Regions from separate parts of the Microbacterium sp. LWH13-1.2 genome, predicted to be linked through region 2. Evidence: predicted binding sites of a transcription regulator. Region 2 holds the regulator's gene; the other holds the start of a gene.
The links. Region 2 encodes LexA, which represses DNA repair genes until DNA is damaged. Its sites were predicted from a motif close to TCGAACANNTGTTCGA; they were not measured.
Positions count from the first base shown of each region.

Region 1 (6,185 bases), 110 kb from region 2:
CAAGCCGGTTCCGGTCGTCACGGGTCAGGACTCCGAGGTCGAGTCGGTGAAGTCGATCATGGAGGGCATCCAGTACTCCACGATCAACAAGGACACCGCGCTGCTCGTCGAGCAGTCGATCAAGATGGTCGGCCAGCTGCAGAAGGGCGAGGACGTCGACGTCAACGACGAGGAGTCGTACGACAACGGCGCCAAGGTCGTTCCGGCATACCTGCTCGACCCGATCATCGTCACCAAGGAGAACGCGGCCGAGGCATACGCCAACGTGCCGAGCCTCCTCGAGATCGTGAAGTCGTACCAGTAAGCGATTCCGCTCGAACAACGACGAGCCGTCCGGACCTTCGGGTCCGGGCGGCTCTTTGTCATCTCGGGTGGACTTTTCACGCCTCGCGCGGGCGAGCCGCTGGCGGGAAGCGGACGTCCTGTCGGAGGACGTCCGCACACGGTGCGCTAGCCCCAGAGGGGGTCGTCGGGATCGGGAGAGTCTGTGCCGTCGGCATCTGTCATGATTCGCGCTTCAGCGATCCACGACGTCAGAGGGCGATCGCGGAGGAGATGAGGTCGCGGTGTGTCGAGCAAAACGGAGGCGGTCACCTTGTCCAGCGGCTCATCGCTCGCGAAAATGACGACGTTGCCGAGTGGCCCTTCCGCATCTTCCGGCTCTGCGTCGAGCACGACAGCGACGTGATCGAACACGGTGCTCAGGGTCGCGGCCTGTCGTCGTGAGTATTCGAACGGATGCCCGTCGAGCAGGTTCACGGCGACCACGCCCGCTGCTGCGGAGCGCGCGGCGACCCGGCGATAGAACTCCTGGCTGGCCACACGATGCCGGATGACGGCGGCATCCCAGAGATCGACGACGGTGAAGCACGCCTCCATCCAATCGGTGTCGATTGCGGTGCGATAACTCGTTGCGTCGTCAAGTCCGGGGGATGGAGATGACTGCACCGGCGACATCTTCTCATTCGGAAAAGCGGCGTCCGCGACCGTCCGAGCGTCACCGAGGATGACTCGTATGTCAGACCCGGGAGGCAATGGCAACGCGTCGATGACGGCGGCGTAGAGCGCGGGTTCGAACTCCACCACCAGCTGAGGTGATCCGGCGCGCGTCGCCTGGACGTAGCGTGCCAGCGTGAGTGCTCCGGCCCCCAGATGCACGGCGAACAGCGGCGCACCCGGCTCGGCGGCGGCATCCATTGCGCGGGCGATGTGTCGGGTGTAGCTGTACTCGAGGGCGGTGGGTTCGGTCATCGAGACGACGGACTGCGGAATTCCATCCACGCTGAGCTCGAAGCGACCGGGTCGCCTTCTCGACTGCACCAGCTTTGCCTGGCGGTTGGCTAGTGAGAGCGAGAACACCCGGCGACTCCATGGCACGTGTCTAGTTTATGCCGGAGGGGATCGGTCGGCGGCTGCCTCTCGAGGAGCAGAGCGCCGTGGGCGAATCTGCTCTCGGAAGGCCGAGCCTCCTCGAGATCGTCGAGTCGTACGAGACAGCGATCAACGATCTGGCAGAACAGGGCCGCTCGGACCTTCGGGGCCGGGGGCTCGTTCTTGTTGGCGTGCTGCTGTGGTGCGTTCCTCAGCAGCCGACGCCGGCCGGGTTCTCGTCGCAGGTGTGGGCGACGAGCGCGGTGCGGGCCTCGAGGATGCGGATCTCCTGCGTGGCGCCGTTGGTCGTGAGCTGCCCGGGAATGTCGATCCATCCGCCGCCGAGGTCCACCTGTGCGGTGTACCGGATGTCCACGCGGGCCGGGTACACGCCCGGTTTGCGGTAGACGTGGCTGGTCGGGGTCGGCGTGAACTGTGCTTGGCCGAGCGCCTCCCAGGTCTGCCCTGGCGTCGTGAGTGTCGCGGAGCTGCCGTCGCCGTAGGTGTAGTCGTATCCGGCCGGGACGAATCGCACGCGCAGTGGCACGCCGAACAGCTCGCCGCCTTGGACCTGCGGTGTCGCAGCAGCGGTGAAGTTGGTCGGCATCCCGGCGATTCCGACGTTTCCGGGTTCGGCGGTGGCGAGGACGGATGCGGGGGCGAACCGCGCGAGGTCGGAGATGACGATCGTCGGAGTGCCCGTCGCCAGCGGGGTCGTCGCCGGGGCAGCGGGCCGGTTCAGACGGGGTGCGCATCGCGTGGTGCCCGAGTCATCCATGCACGCCGCGAGATCGATCGCCTCCTGGCTCGGCCCCGATGGTGCGCTGGGGTCGGAGGGGCCGCCCGGGCCCCCATTAGTTCGACGTGTGTCCGTGTTCGGGTTGGTACCCTGCTGCTGTTGCGTGCCGGAGATCGTAAGAGACGAGCCGTCGGTTGAACCGCAGAGGCCCATCATTTGCGAGGACGTGGTGCAGCCCGAACTAGCCCGAGTGGCAGCGTTAGGCATCGCCAGCACTATTGCGACGGCCATCAAGGCCGTCGCTGTTCTGGTTAGCATGTTTCCCCATCTGCGGAGTCCTCGTGAGCGATCAGCAGGTTATCGCCGTCTCCGGAGAATTCCACGAGCTGCGCGACAACGTCGCCTCGGTCAGGAGGGGTTACGTCGATGCCGCCCGCATCAACGACTCGAAACTCAGATACGTCGATGCACACCATTCCTTCGACTTTCCCGGTCGGCTCGCCAACACTTGCCTCTGTCCCGCGGAAAGACAGGATCTTCGCCTCCCCGCTGGCCCGTAGCCCCCATTCACGTAGTGACCTTTGAGCCTCGATGTCGCTTTCGAGCGCGAGAGACGTAAGAAACTCTTGTGGGTCAGGCTCAGAATCACCACGTGCCCGAGCGCTTAGGGCGTCAAAGTATGCCCGGTACACCTCTTCCGCCGCCGCGAACGCCTCTTCCTCGCTGGCGAAGGCGGGCGTCGGCGTGGGCACCGGTGCCGGCTCCGGTGCGCACCCCAGCAGTGAGCTGAGCGCGAACGCAACCAGCACGACAGCCACACTTCTTGTGCGCGTCGTCATCGGTCGGGGAGCGGGCGAGGGTCGCAAGCGAGGAGGGGTCACCGCGCCACCGTAGTCAACGTGCGGTCGGTGCCGCCGCAGTTATCCACAGCACCAGACGTCGACCAGCACTTCGCTCAGAACGGCGCGCGGGCTGCATCGTCGGCCACGGTGAAGGTGACCGTGTTCGGTGCAGGAGGAGTGTCGATGTAGGTGCGACCGGTGGGGCTCGTCCACTCCATGACCCCGCCCGGCTTCTGTCCCACGTGCCAGGGGGAGTGGTGTTTCAGGACGTGATGTCGCCGACAGAACGCGGCGAGGTTCGTCTCGCAGGTCGCGCCACCCGCCGATGCTGCGTGATTGTGGTCGAGGTCGCATTTCCGCGCCGCGATCCCGCACCCGGGGAATCGACAACGTTGGTCTCTCGCTCGAAGATGTCGTCGTAGGTGCTTGCCGGGCCTGTATCGGTCGACTGCGAGTACCCGCCCGCTGATCGGATGAGTCATCACTCGATCCCACCCCGTGGCCGTGCCTGCGAGCTTCCGCGCGGTGTCGGTATCGATGGGGATCACGCCATCGAGTTCGGCTGGCGGAGTCGCGGAGCCGTCACCGGTCGGGATCTGGTCGCCCGACGCCGGGCTCGCATCATCGGCCATCAGGGTCGTCACCGGAACCGTGACCTCGATGCGAGCCATGATCTGTGCGAGCAGCCCGTCTTCGGTGTCATGCCCGGTCGGAGTGCCGCTGAGCACCAGATCGGTGAGCAGATCGGCGCGGATCTCATCGACCGTTCGGTCGTCGGCCTCGAACTCTCGTCCTTCTCGCTTAGCCTCCCGCCTCGCGCGGAGGTTCTCGTCGCGCAGCGCATGCGCCATCTGCGAGAGGCGGTCGAACATGCCGTGGATCAGCGCCGCGGGCGCGTGCACGTGCAACCCGGCCATCCCGTCTTCGCCGTCAGTCACCCAGACGCGCCGCTGAGCGCGCGCCTTGCGGTGTCGCTCCGTCACGGTCGTGGGCGCGAATCGCTCGGCCACTCGACGCGCCAGCGCCCGCAGCCGATTGGGCGACTCGACCTCGGCGAGAGGGAGCATGATCGTCGCGTACGCCTGGCGGGCGCTCGGCGACTCGATGTGCGACCCGGCATCGACGATGACCCGGGAATGCGCGGCGCTGATGCGCCCCTGGCCCTGCGCCTCCCACACGGTGGGGAAGAGGTCGATCATCATTCCCGCAGCTGCCATCCGTCGCTCGATGGTGCGATCGCTGACGTGCTGCACGGTCGCGATCTCGGCGGCGATCGTGCGGATCGAGTGGTCGCCGCGATCAGGATGGTCGCCCTGTTTCGCGATGTCGATCGCCAGTCGCCCGGCGATCGCGAGAAGGCCGTCGCGAGCCGCCATCATGCTGCTCACCGTCGCCTCCGCGATCTGCAGCGACGACACCAGATCGGCGAGTGTCGCCATCTGGGAGTCCGTCGCGTCGAGCAGCGCTGTCATGCATTAAGTAGATCAGGGACCACCGACATTCGAAGAAAGATTCGACATATTCCCGATATGCAATGCGGCGATAAGCCGCAGATTCTCGAGCAGAGACAGCAACGCTGCCATAGCCTCGACCCATGGCGACGGCACTCTCACCCTCACGCGCCGCGCTCGCCGAGTTCGGAATCGGGAGCGCGCACCACTCGGAACCTCTGAATCTTCCCGGCGGTCGAGGGTTGACCTGGCGGGCCGGCGACACGGTGCTGCGCCCGTCGGCAGGCGACGGCGAGACGGTATGGAAGGCGAACGTCCTCTCGACGCTGCCCCACTCCGCGGGGTTCCGCACTCCCCGTCCGATCGCCACCCGATCCGGAGCGTGGACGCTCGACGGGTGGGAGGCCTGGCGGTGGCTCCCGGGTGCCGCGGATGAGACGCGCGTGACCGACGTGCTCGACGCGGGGGACGCGTTCCACCAGGCGGTCCGAGGCCTCGACCGCCCCGACTTCCTCGATCATGCTGACGATCCGTGGGCGAGATCCGACAGAATCGCCTGGCAGGAAGACGAGCCACCAGCGGCGAATGCTACCCTCCATCGTCTGATCGCCGCCTTCCGCCCGGTCTCGGCGACAGCGCAGATCATCCACGCAGATCTTCTCGGCAACGTGATGTTCGAGCCGGGACAGCCCCCGGTGGTCATCGACTGGGCACCCTACTGGCGTCCGGTCGGCTTCGCCGATGCGATCGTCCTCGCCGACGCCGTGTGCTGGCACGGCCTCGACCCCGCCGATATGATCCGGCTCGCAGACGCCAGGAACGTGGACCGGCAGTTCCTGATCCGCGCTCTCGCCTTCCGGATCGCGACGTTCGAACTCCTCGGGCACTGGGACGACCGGATGCAGGCGAGGCATGCTCCTGCGATCGAGGTCGCCCTAGTCTGACCGGCTCACCCAGCGCGCCCGACTACCCTGGGAAGCAACATGGCACATCTTCTCGGGGCAGAAGCCCTTCACCTCGAATATCCGACGAGGGTCGTCTTCGACTCCGTGACCCTCGGCATCGAAGAGGGCGACCGCATCGGCATCGTCGGCCGCAACGGCGACGGCAAGTCGAGCCTCCTGGGCATGCTGGCCGGAACCAAGGAGCCGAATTCGGGCCGCGTCACCGTGCGCGGCGGCACGACCATCGGCGTCCTCGACCAGGCCGACACCCTCAGCGACGACCTGACCATCAGCGCTGCGGTGGTCGGTGACACCCCGGAGTACGAGTGGGCCGGCGATCCGCGCATCCGCGATGTGATCGAGGGTCTGCTGAAGGATCTGCCCTGGGACGCCGAGATCGGCTCCCTCAGCGGTGGCCAGCGTCGTCGTGTCTCGCTCGCCAAGCTGCTCACCGGCGACTGGGACGTCATCGCCCTCGATGAGCCCACCAACCACCTCGACGTCGAAGCCATCACGTGGCTTGCCGGGCACCTCAAGAAGCGCTGGAGTGCGAACTCGGGCGCCCTCATGGTCGTGACTCACGACCGGTGGTTCCTCGACGAGATCTGCACCGAGACCTGGGAGGTGCACGACCGCATCGTCGAGCCCTTCGAGGGCGGCTATGCGGCCTACATCCTGCAGCGCGTGGAGCGCGACCGGATGGCGGCCGCGACCGAGGCCAAGCGACAGAACCTCGCCAAGAAGGAGCTCGCCTGGCTGCGCCGAGGCGCACCGGCCCGAACCGCGAAGCCGAAGTTCCGTATCGACGCGGCCAACGAGCTCATCGCCGACGTGCCCG
Region 1 is NZ_CP151635.1:2,073,119-2,079,303, reverse strand. Features, by position in the region: gene MRBLWH13_RS09905 (sugar-binding protein) at 1-304, shown strand, start outside; gene MRBLWH13_RS09900 (hypothetical protein) at 451-1,251, opposite strand; gene MRBLWH13_RS09895 (hypothetical protein) at 1,583-2,149, opposite strand; gene MRBLWH13_RS09890 (hypothetical protein) at 2,422-2,928, opposite strand; gene MRBLWH13_RS09885 (DUF222 domain-containing protein) at 3,066-4,424, opposite strand; gene MRBLWH13_RS09880 (hypothetical protein) at 4,547-5,347, shown strand; gene MRBLWH13_RS09875 (ABC-F family ATP-binding cassette domain-containing protein) at 5,387-6,185, shown strand, end outside.
Region 1: MRBLWH13_RS09885 (DUF222 domain-containing protein) is a predicted target of LexA. The motif match lies at 4,454-4,469, and genes of this name have one in related genera.

Region 2 (6,185 bases):
CTCGCTGAAGAGCTCAGCGCGCAGCGCAAGGCCGCAGCCGCATCCCCCGACGCCGTGCCCACGGCATCCGAGACCCCTGAGGCCCAGGCCGCCCCCATCGAGCCGCCGATCGCCGACGCGAGGCCCGCCGAAGCGCCGGCATCCGTCGGTCCGCTCACGAATCCGATCCTGCTTCCGCAGGTCGACGTCGCCGAGCTCGGCGTCGCCGATCGTCTCGGTCTGTCCGACGACGGTGCCGAGGAAGTGGGGCCGACCTCATGAGAATCGGACTCATCCTCACCGAGGCCCTCGGAGGCCTCCGCCGCAACATCTCGATGGTCATCTCGGTCGTTCTCGTCACTTTCGTGTCGCTGACGTTCGTCGGCGCCGCGATCCTCATGCAGGCCCAGATCGGCACGATGCGCGGCTACTGGACCGAACGCGCGCAGGTGGCCGTCTACATGTGCTCCGACCTCTCGGAACAGAAGACGTGCGTCGACGGCGGTGCCTCGGAAGAGCAGGTGAATGCCGTGCGTGCCCAGCTCGAGGGCGAGGCGCTCGCACCGCTGATCAGCGAGGTGAGCTACGACTCCAAGGAGGACACGTACGCGAAGCTCGTGGAGCAGCTGGGGGAGGATCAGGCGAGCGTCATCACCCCGGAGCAGGCCTTCGAGGTCTTCTTCGTGACGATGAAGGACCCGGGGCAATCCCAGGTGATAGCAGAGGCGTTCAACGGCGTGGCAGGTGTCGAGCAGGTCACCGACCAGCTGCAGTATCTCGAGCCGCTGTTCTCCGCGCTGACGGTCGCCACGTACATCGCGGTCGGCATCGCCGTGCTCATGCTGATCGCCGCCATCCTTCTGATCGGCACGACCATCAGGCTGTCGGCGTACGCCAGACGCAAGGAGATCGGGATCATGCGCCTGGTGGGAGCCTCGAACCGCTTCATCCAGACGCCGTTCGTGCTCGAGGGCGTGTTCGCCGCCTTCCTCGGCTCTGTGCTCGCGAGTGCCGCGGTGGTCGCGGGGGTGCACTTCGGTGTGAACGGCTATCTGCGAGGGCGGGTCCCGTTCATCACCACCTGGGTGACCATGCAGGATGCCGCGGTCGTCGTGCCCGTGCTGATCGGTATCGGCGTCGTCCTGGCCGCGCTGTCGGCCGGCTTCGCGATCCGCCGCTGGCTGCGCACCTGACCACGTCGCCGGCGGGTGCGTCGTCGGTATAGACTGACAGGCTGTCGTGCGCCCGGCATCGGGCTCTTGAACCACTGCGCGACGCGGATCAGGAGAGAATCATGCCCAGGGAACGCGGGGAGAAGGTCATCGCGACCAATCGTCGCGCACGTCACGACTACAACATCGAGAAGTCGTACGAGGCGGGGATGGTGCTCACCGGCACCGAAGTGAAGTCGCTGCGTCAGGGGCGCGCGAACCTGAGCGACGGATATGCGTTCGTCAAGGGGAACGAGGTCTTCCTCGACTCCGTGCACATCCCGGAGTACTCGCAGGGCCACTGGACGAACCACTCTGCCAAGCGCATCCGCAAGCTGCTGCTGCACCGTGAAGAGATCGCGAAGCTGCAGCATGCCGTGTCGGCCGGCGGCTACACCCTGATCCCGCTCAAGCTGTACTTCTCCGACGGGCGTGCCAAGGTCGAGATCGCTCTCGCGAAGGGAAAGCGCGAGTTCGACAAGCGTCAGACCCTGCGCGAACGTCAGGACACGCGCGAGGCCGAGCGGGCGATGCGCCTGCGCAACCGCACCGGAGACTGATCAGCTCGACGGGGTGAATCCGAACGCACGCCCGAGGAACGCGAGCTCACGCTCGAGGGCGTCGACGATCGTCTCGGTCGAGCGGAATCCGTGGCCCTGGCCCGGGTACAGGACATACTCGTGATCGATGCCTCGGGCGTCGAGGGCGTCGCGCACGGCTTCCGACTGCGCAGGCGGCACGACACGGTCATCCGCGCCCTGCATGAGCAGCACGGGCACGTCGATACGGTCGACGTGCGTCAGCGGTGAGCGGGCGACGTACAGCTCCTCGGCCTCGGGCAGTGGACCCACAAGGCCCTCGATGTAGTGCGCTTCGAAGTCGTGGGAGTGCTCGGCCAGCATCCGGAGGTCCGTGACACCGTATCGGCTGATCCCCGCGGCGAAGGTCCCGCCGCGCACGAGAGCGGAGAGCACGGTCCAACCGCCGGCGGAGCCACCACGGATCGCGATGCGCGCAGGATCCGCGACACCCGTCTCGGCGAGGCCTCTCGCGGCCGCGATCACGTCGTCGACGTCGACCACGCCCCACTCTCCGTCGAGTCGTTCTCGGTATGCGCGCCCGTACCCGGTCGAACCGCCGTAGTTCACGTCGAGCACACCGATGCCCCGGCTCGTGTAGAAGGGGATGACGGCCGACACGGCTCCCGTCACGTGCGCTGTGGGACCGCCGTGGACGAGCACCACGTAGGGAGGAAGCTCTCCCGCCGGTGCCGAGGCCGTGGGGTGGGCAGGCGGATAGGCGAACGCATGTACCGGACCGTGCGCACCGTCGATGAGCATCGGTGCGGCGGGGGGCATCCACGCCGCGTCGCTCGGTTCTGCTCCGGTGACCGCGGTCACCTCGTCGGAGTCGACGTCGACGCACCACACGCCGGGTGTCGTGGTCGAGCTGTTACCCGAGAGAAGGACGCGGGATCCCGAGACGTCGTCGACGCTGACATGGCCGTCGGCGGGCACGGCGAGCGTGCGGGCACTTCCGTCCGCGTGGAGCAGGACGACCTCGTCGCGTCCGTTCGTGCGCACCGCGACGATCCGGCCGTCGTCGAGGGGGCGATACCAGCGGTTGCCCAGCACCCAGAGGCCGTATCCCGTGTCCGCGTCGACGTCGTCGACACGCACGGCAGGCGCAGCGACGTCGAGACGGTCCAGCTCCTGGCGATGCAGCGCCCATCGGCCGCTCGGGTCATCCGCGTACAACAGCTCGTCGATGCCCGTCCACTCGGGCTGGAGGGCCGCACGCGTCGGCAGCTCGAGGGTCTCGACCCCATCGGAGATCGTGAGCGTGGCGCGCTGCCAGGGCATCTGCGCGCCCGTCCACTGCACCCAGGCGATCCGTGACCCGTCGGGTGAGAGCGCCGGATGCCCGTAGAAGGCGTCGCCCTCGACGACGGTCCTCACCAGTGTCGGGTCCGCCGCCGCGGAGCCGTCGACGGGGATCTCGACGATGCCGCGACGATGAGGGGTGCTGGTGAGGTCCTCACGGACGGCGAAGAGCCGCCCCTGCTGCAGTCTCAGACCGCCGTGGGCGGGGCCTGCGGGTGTCAGCGGCTCGGGCTCGCCTCCGCGGCGCATCCGGCGCACCCGCTGATCCTTCGCGTCGACGAAGTAGAGCGTGCCCTCGGCGTCCGCGGTCCACGCTCCACCGCCGTACTCGTGGACGCGGGAGCGGGCGCTCCACGGAGCAGGGAGGATCTCGGCGCCGGTCGAGCTGCGCACGGTGAGCCGACCACCCTCGGAAGGAATCGACTCTCCCCACCAGATCTCGTCGCCGACGAATGCCGAGCCGTCGATCCTCGGAGAGGACGCGGCGATCCGGGCTGCAGAGAAAGGGGAGGTCCAGGTACCGAACGGCGAAGACATGCTTCGAGCCTAGGCGTGGCTCCTGAGCCGTGCGTTCGGAGGCCGTCAGACGGCGCGCAGTACCGCGACGATCTTTCCGAGGATGACGGACTCGTCACCGAGGATGGGCTCGAATGCGGAGTTGCGCGGCAGCAGCCAGGTGTGGCCGTCACGACGGCGGAGCACCTTGACCGTCGCCTCGCCGTCGAGCATCGCCGCCACGATCTCACCGTTCTCCGCGCTGCCCTGCGAGCGGACGACGACCCAGTCGCCGTCGCAGATGGCAGCGTCGATCATCGACTCTCCGGAGACCTTCAGCATGAAGAGATCGCCCTTGCCGACGAGCTGGCGCGGGAGCGGGAAGATCTCCTCGACCTGCTGATCGGCGGTGATGGGAACGCCGGCGGCGATCCGGCCGACCAGGGGAACCAGGGCGGCATCGCCCACGGGAGTCGCGACGTCTGCCGGGTTCTCGCCGCTCGTGCCGGGAAGATCGATCAGGACCTCCATGGCGCGGGTCTTGCCGGGGTCGCGGCGCAGGTAGCCGCTGAGTTCGAGTTGCCCGAGCTGATGAGTCACGCTCGACAGCGACTTGAGTCCCACCGCGTCTCCGATCTCGCGCATGCTCGGCGGGTAGCCGTACCTGCTGATCGACGTCTGGATGACCTCGAGGATCGCCATCTGCTTGGGGCTCAGGCTCTTCCGGCGACGGGTGCGCGGAACCTCGGCGTCGGTGGCGGAGTTGTCGCTCATGGTGCTCCTCAGGTGTGCGATTCCGGCGTCTCAGTTCGAATGTCGGAGGCCCGTGGTGGGGTGTTCGTATCGAAACCGTATCCGAGAATCGGCCAGATGTGGAAGATCTGTTCGAGCGTGTCTTCTGATTCGCGGGTAGTTTTTCGAAGAACGCTTGACAGATGTTCGAATTCGAAGATAACTTCGGAACGTAGCTTCGCATTCACGGCTCCCGGCCGAGGCGCGAATGCGAACGCTACGCCAACTTCACCGCTCACGCGGTAGATGCAGAGGAGCACGACATGAGCACCATCGCCTTCAGCAACGCAGCAGTCCTCCCGGCACGTCCGGCGACGAAGCTCCGTCTGACGGTGCGCGGTCGTCGCGTCGTGCTCGCGCTGGCCGCACTCCCGCTCGCGGCGGGCATCGCCTTCGCCGCGCTGAGCGGCGGCAGTGCGATGGCCTCGGGTGAGCAGGTCGCGGCGGCTTCCTTCGCCACCGTGACCGTGATGCCGGGCGACACGCTCTGGTCGATCGCCGAGGGCATCGCACCCGGTGCAGACCCGCGCGAGGTCATCGGTGACATCACACGCCTGAACATGCTCCGTGGCGGCGCCCTCCAGATCGGCCAGGAACTGGCGATCCCCGCGCAGTACTCCGAGTGAGCGATCGGCGCGGGCGACGGGCGGGCTTCATTCTCTGTCACCGCGCGCATCCGTGGGGTTCACGACGCTTACCATGGGAAGGGTGACTGCATCACTCGCTGACCTCCCCCTTCGCGACGACCTCCGAGGGCTCACGCCGTACGGGGCCCCCCAGGCGCCGCTGCCGGTCGCCCTCAACGTCAACGAGAACACTCATCCGATTCCGGATGCCGTAGCAAGCGACATCCTCGATGACATCGCGGTCGCGCTTCGTGACGTCAACCGCTACCCCGACCGCGAGTTCACCACACTGCGCGAGGGCTTCGCCGAATACCTCGGTCACGGCCTCGACGCCAGCCGGATCTGGGCGGGCAACGGGTCGAACGAGGTGCTGCAGCACATCCTGCAGGCATTCGGCGGCCCTGGTCGCACGGCCTTCAGCTTCGCACCGACCTACTCGATGTATCCGCTGATCTCGCAGGGCACGGGAGCACGATGGATCGCGGGCACCAGGCAGCCCGACTACACGATCACACCGGACGAGGCGGCCGCACAGGTCGCGGAGGTCGACCCCGACGTCATCCTGATCTGCTCGCCGAACAACCCCACGGGCACGCCGCTCGGCCTCGACGTCGTCGAGGCCGTCTATGAGGCATCCCGCGGCATCGTCGTGGTCGACGAGGCGTACCAGGAGTTCGCTCCGCGCGACGCAGCCTCCGCGCTGACCCTGCTCGAGGGGCGCCCGCGGCTCGCGGTCTCGCGCACGATGAGCAAGGCGTTCGCGTTCGCGGGCGCCCGCGTGGGCTATCTCGCCGCCGATCCGGCCTTCATCGACGCGCTGCGCCTCGTGCGGCTGCCCTACCACCTCAGTGCGCTGACGCAGGCCGCAGCCGTCGCAGCGCTGCGCAACTCCGATGTGATGCTGGGCATGGTCGAGGAGATCGTCGAGCAGCGCGATCGCATCTCGGCGACCCTCGAGGCGCTCGGCTACACCCCGCACGAGTCGTGGTCTAACTTCGTCCTCTTCGGAGGAGTGGCAGAGCCGCAGAAGGTCTGGCAGCAGCTGTACGACCGGGGAGTGCTGATCCGCGACGTCGGGATCCCCGGACACCTCCGCGTCACCGCCGGCACCGAGGCGGAGACCACCGCATTCCTCGATGCCCTCGCCTCGATAGGATCGGCTTCATGAGCACCCCCGCCCAGACCCCGCGCACCGCCAC
Region 2 is NZ_CP151635.1:1,962,659-1,968,843, reverse strand. Features, by position in the region: gene ftsE (cell division ATP-binding protein FtsE) at 1-261, shown strand, start outside; gene ftsX (permease-like cell division protein FtsX) at 258-1,172, shown strand; gene smpB (SsrA-binding protein SmpB) at 1,274-1,750, shown strand; gene MRBLWH13_RS09330 (prolyl oligopeptidase family serine peptidase) at 1,751-3,610, opposite strand; gene lexA (transcriptional repressor LexA) at 3,656-4,342, opposite strand; gene MRBLWH13_RS09320 (LysM peptidoglycan-binding domain-containing protein) at 4,624-4,986, shown strand; gene MRBLWH13_RS09315 (histidinol-phosphate transaminase) at 5,060-6,154, shown strand; gene hisB (imidazoleglycerol-phosphate dehydratase HisB) at 6,151-6,185, shown strand, end outside.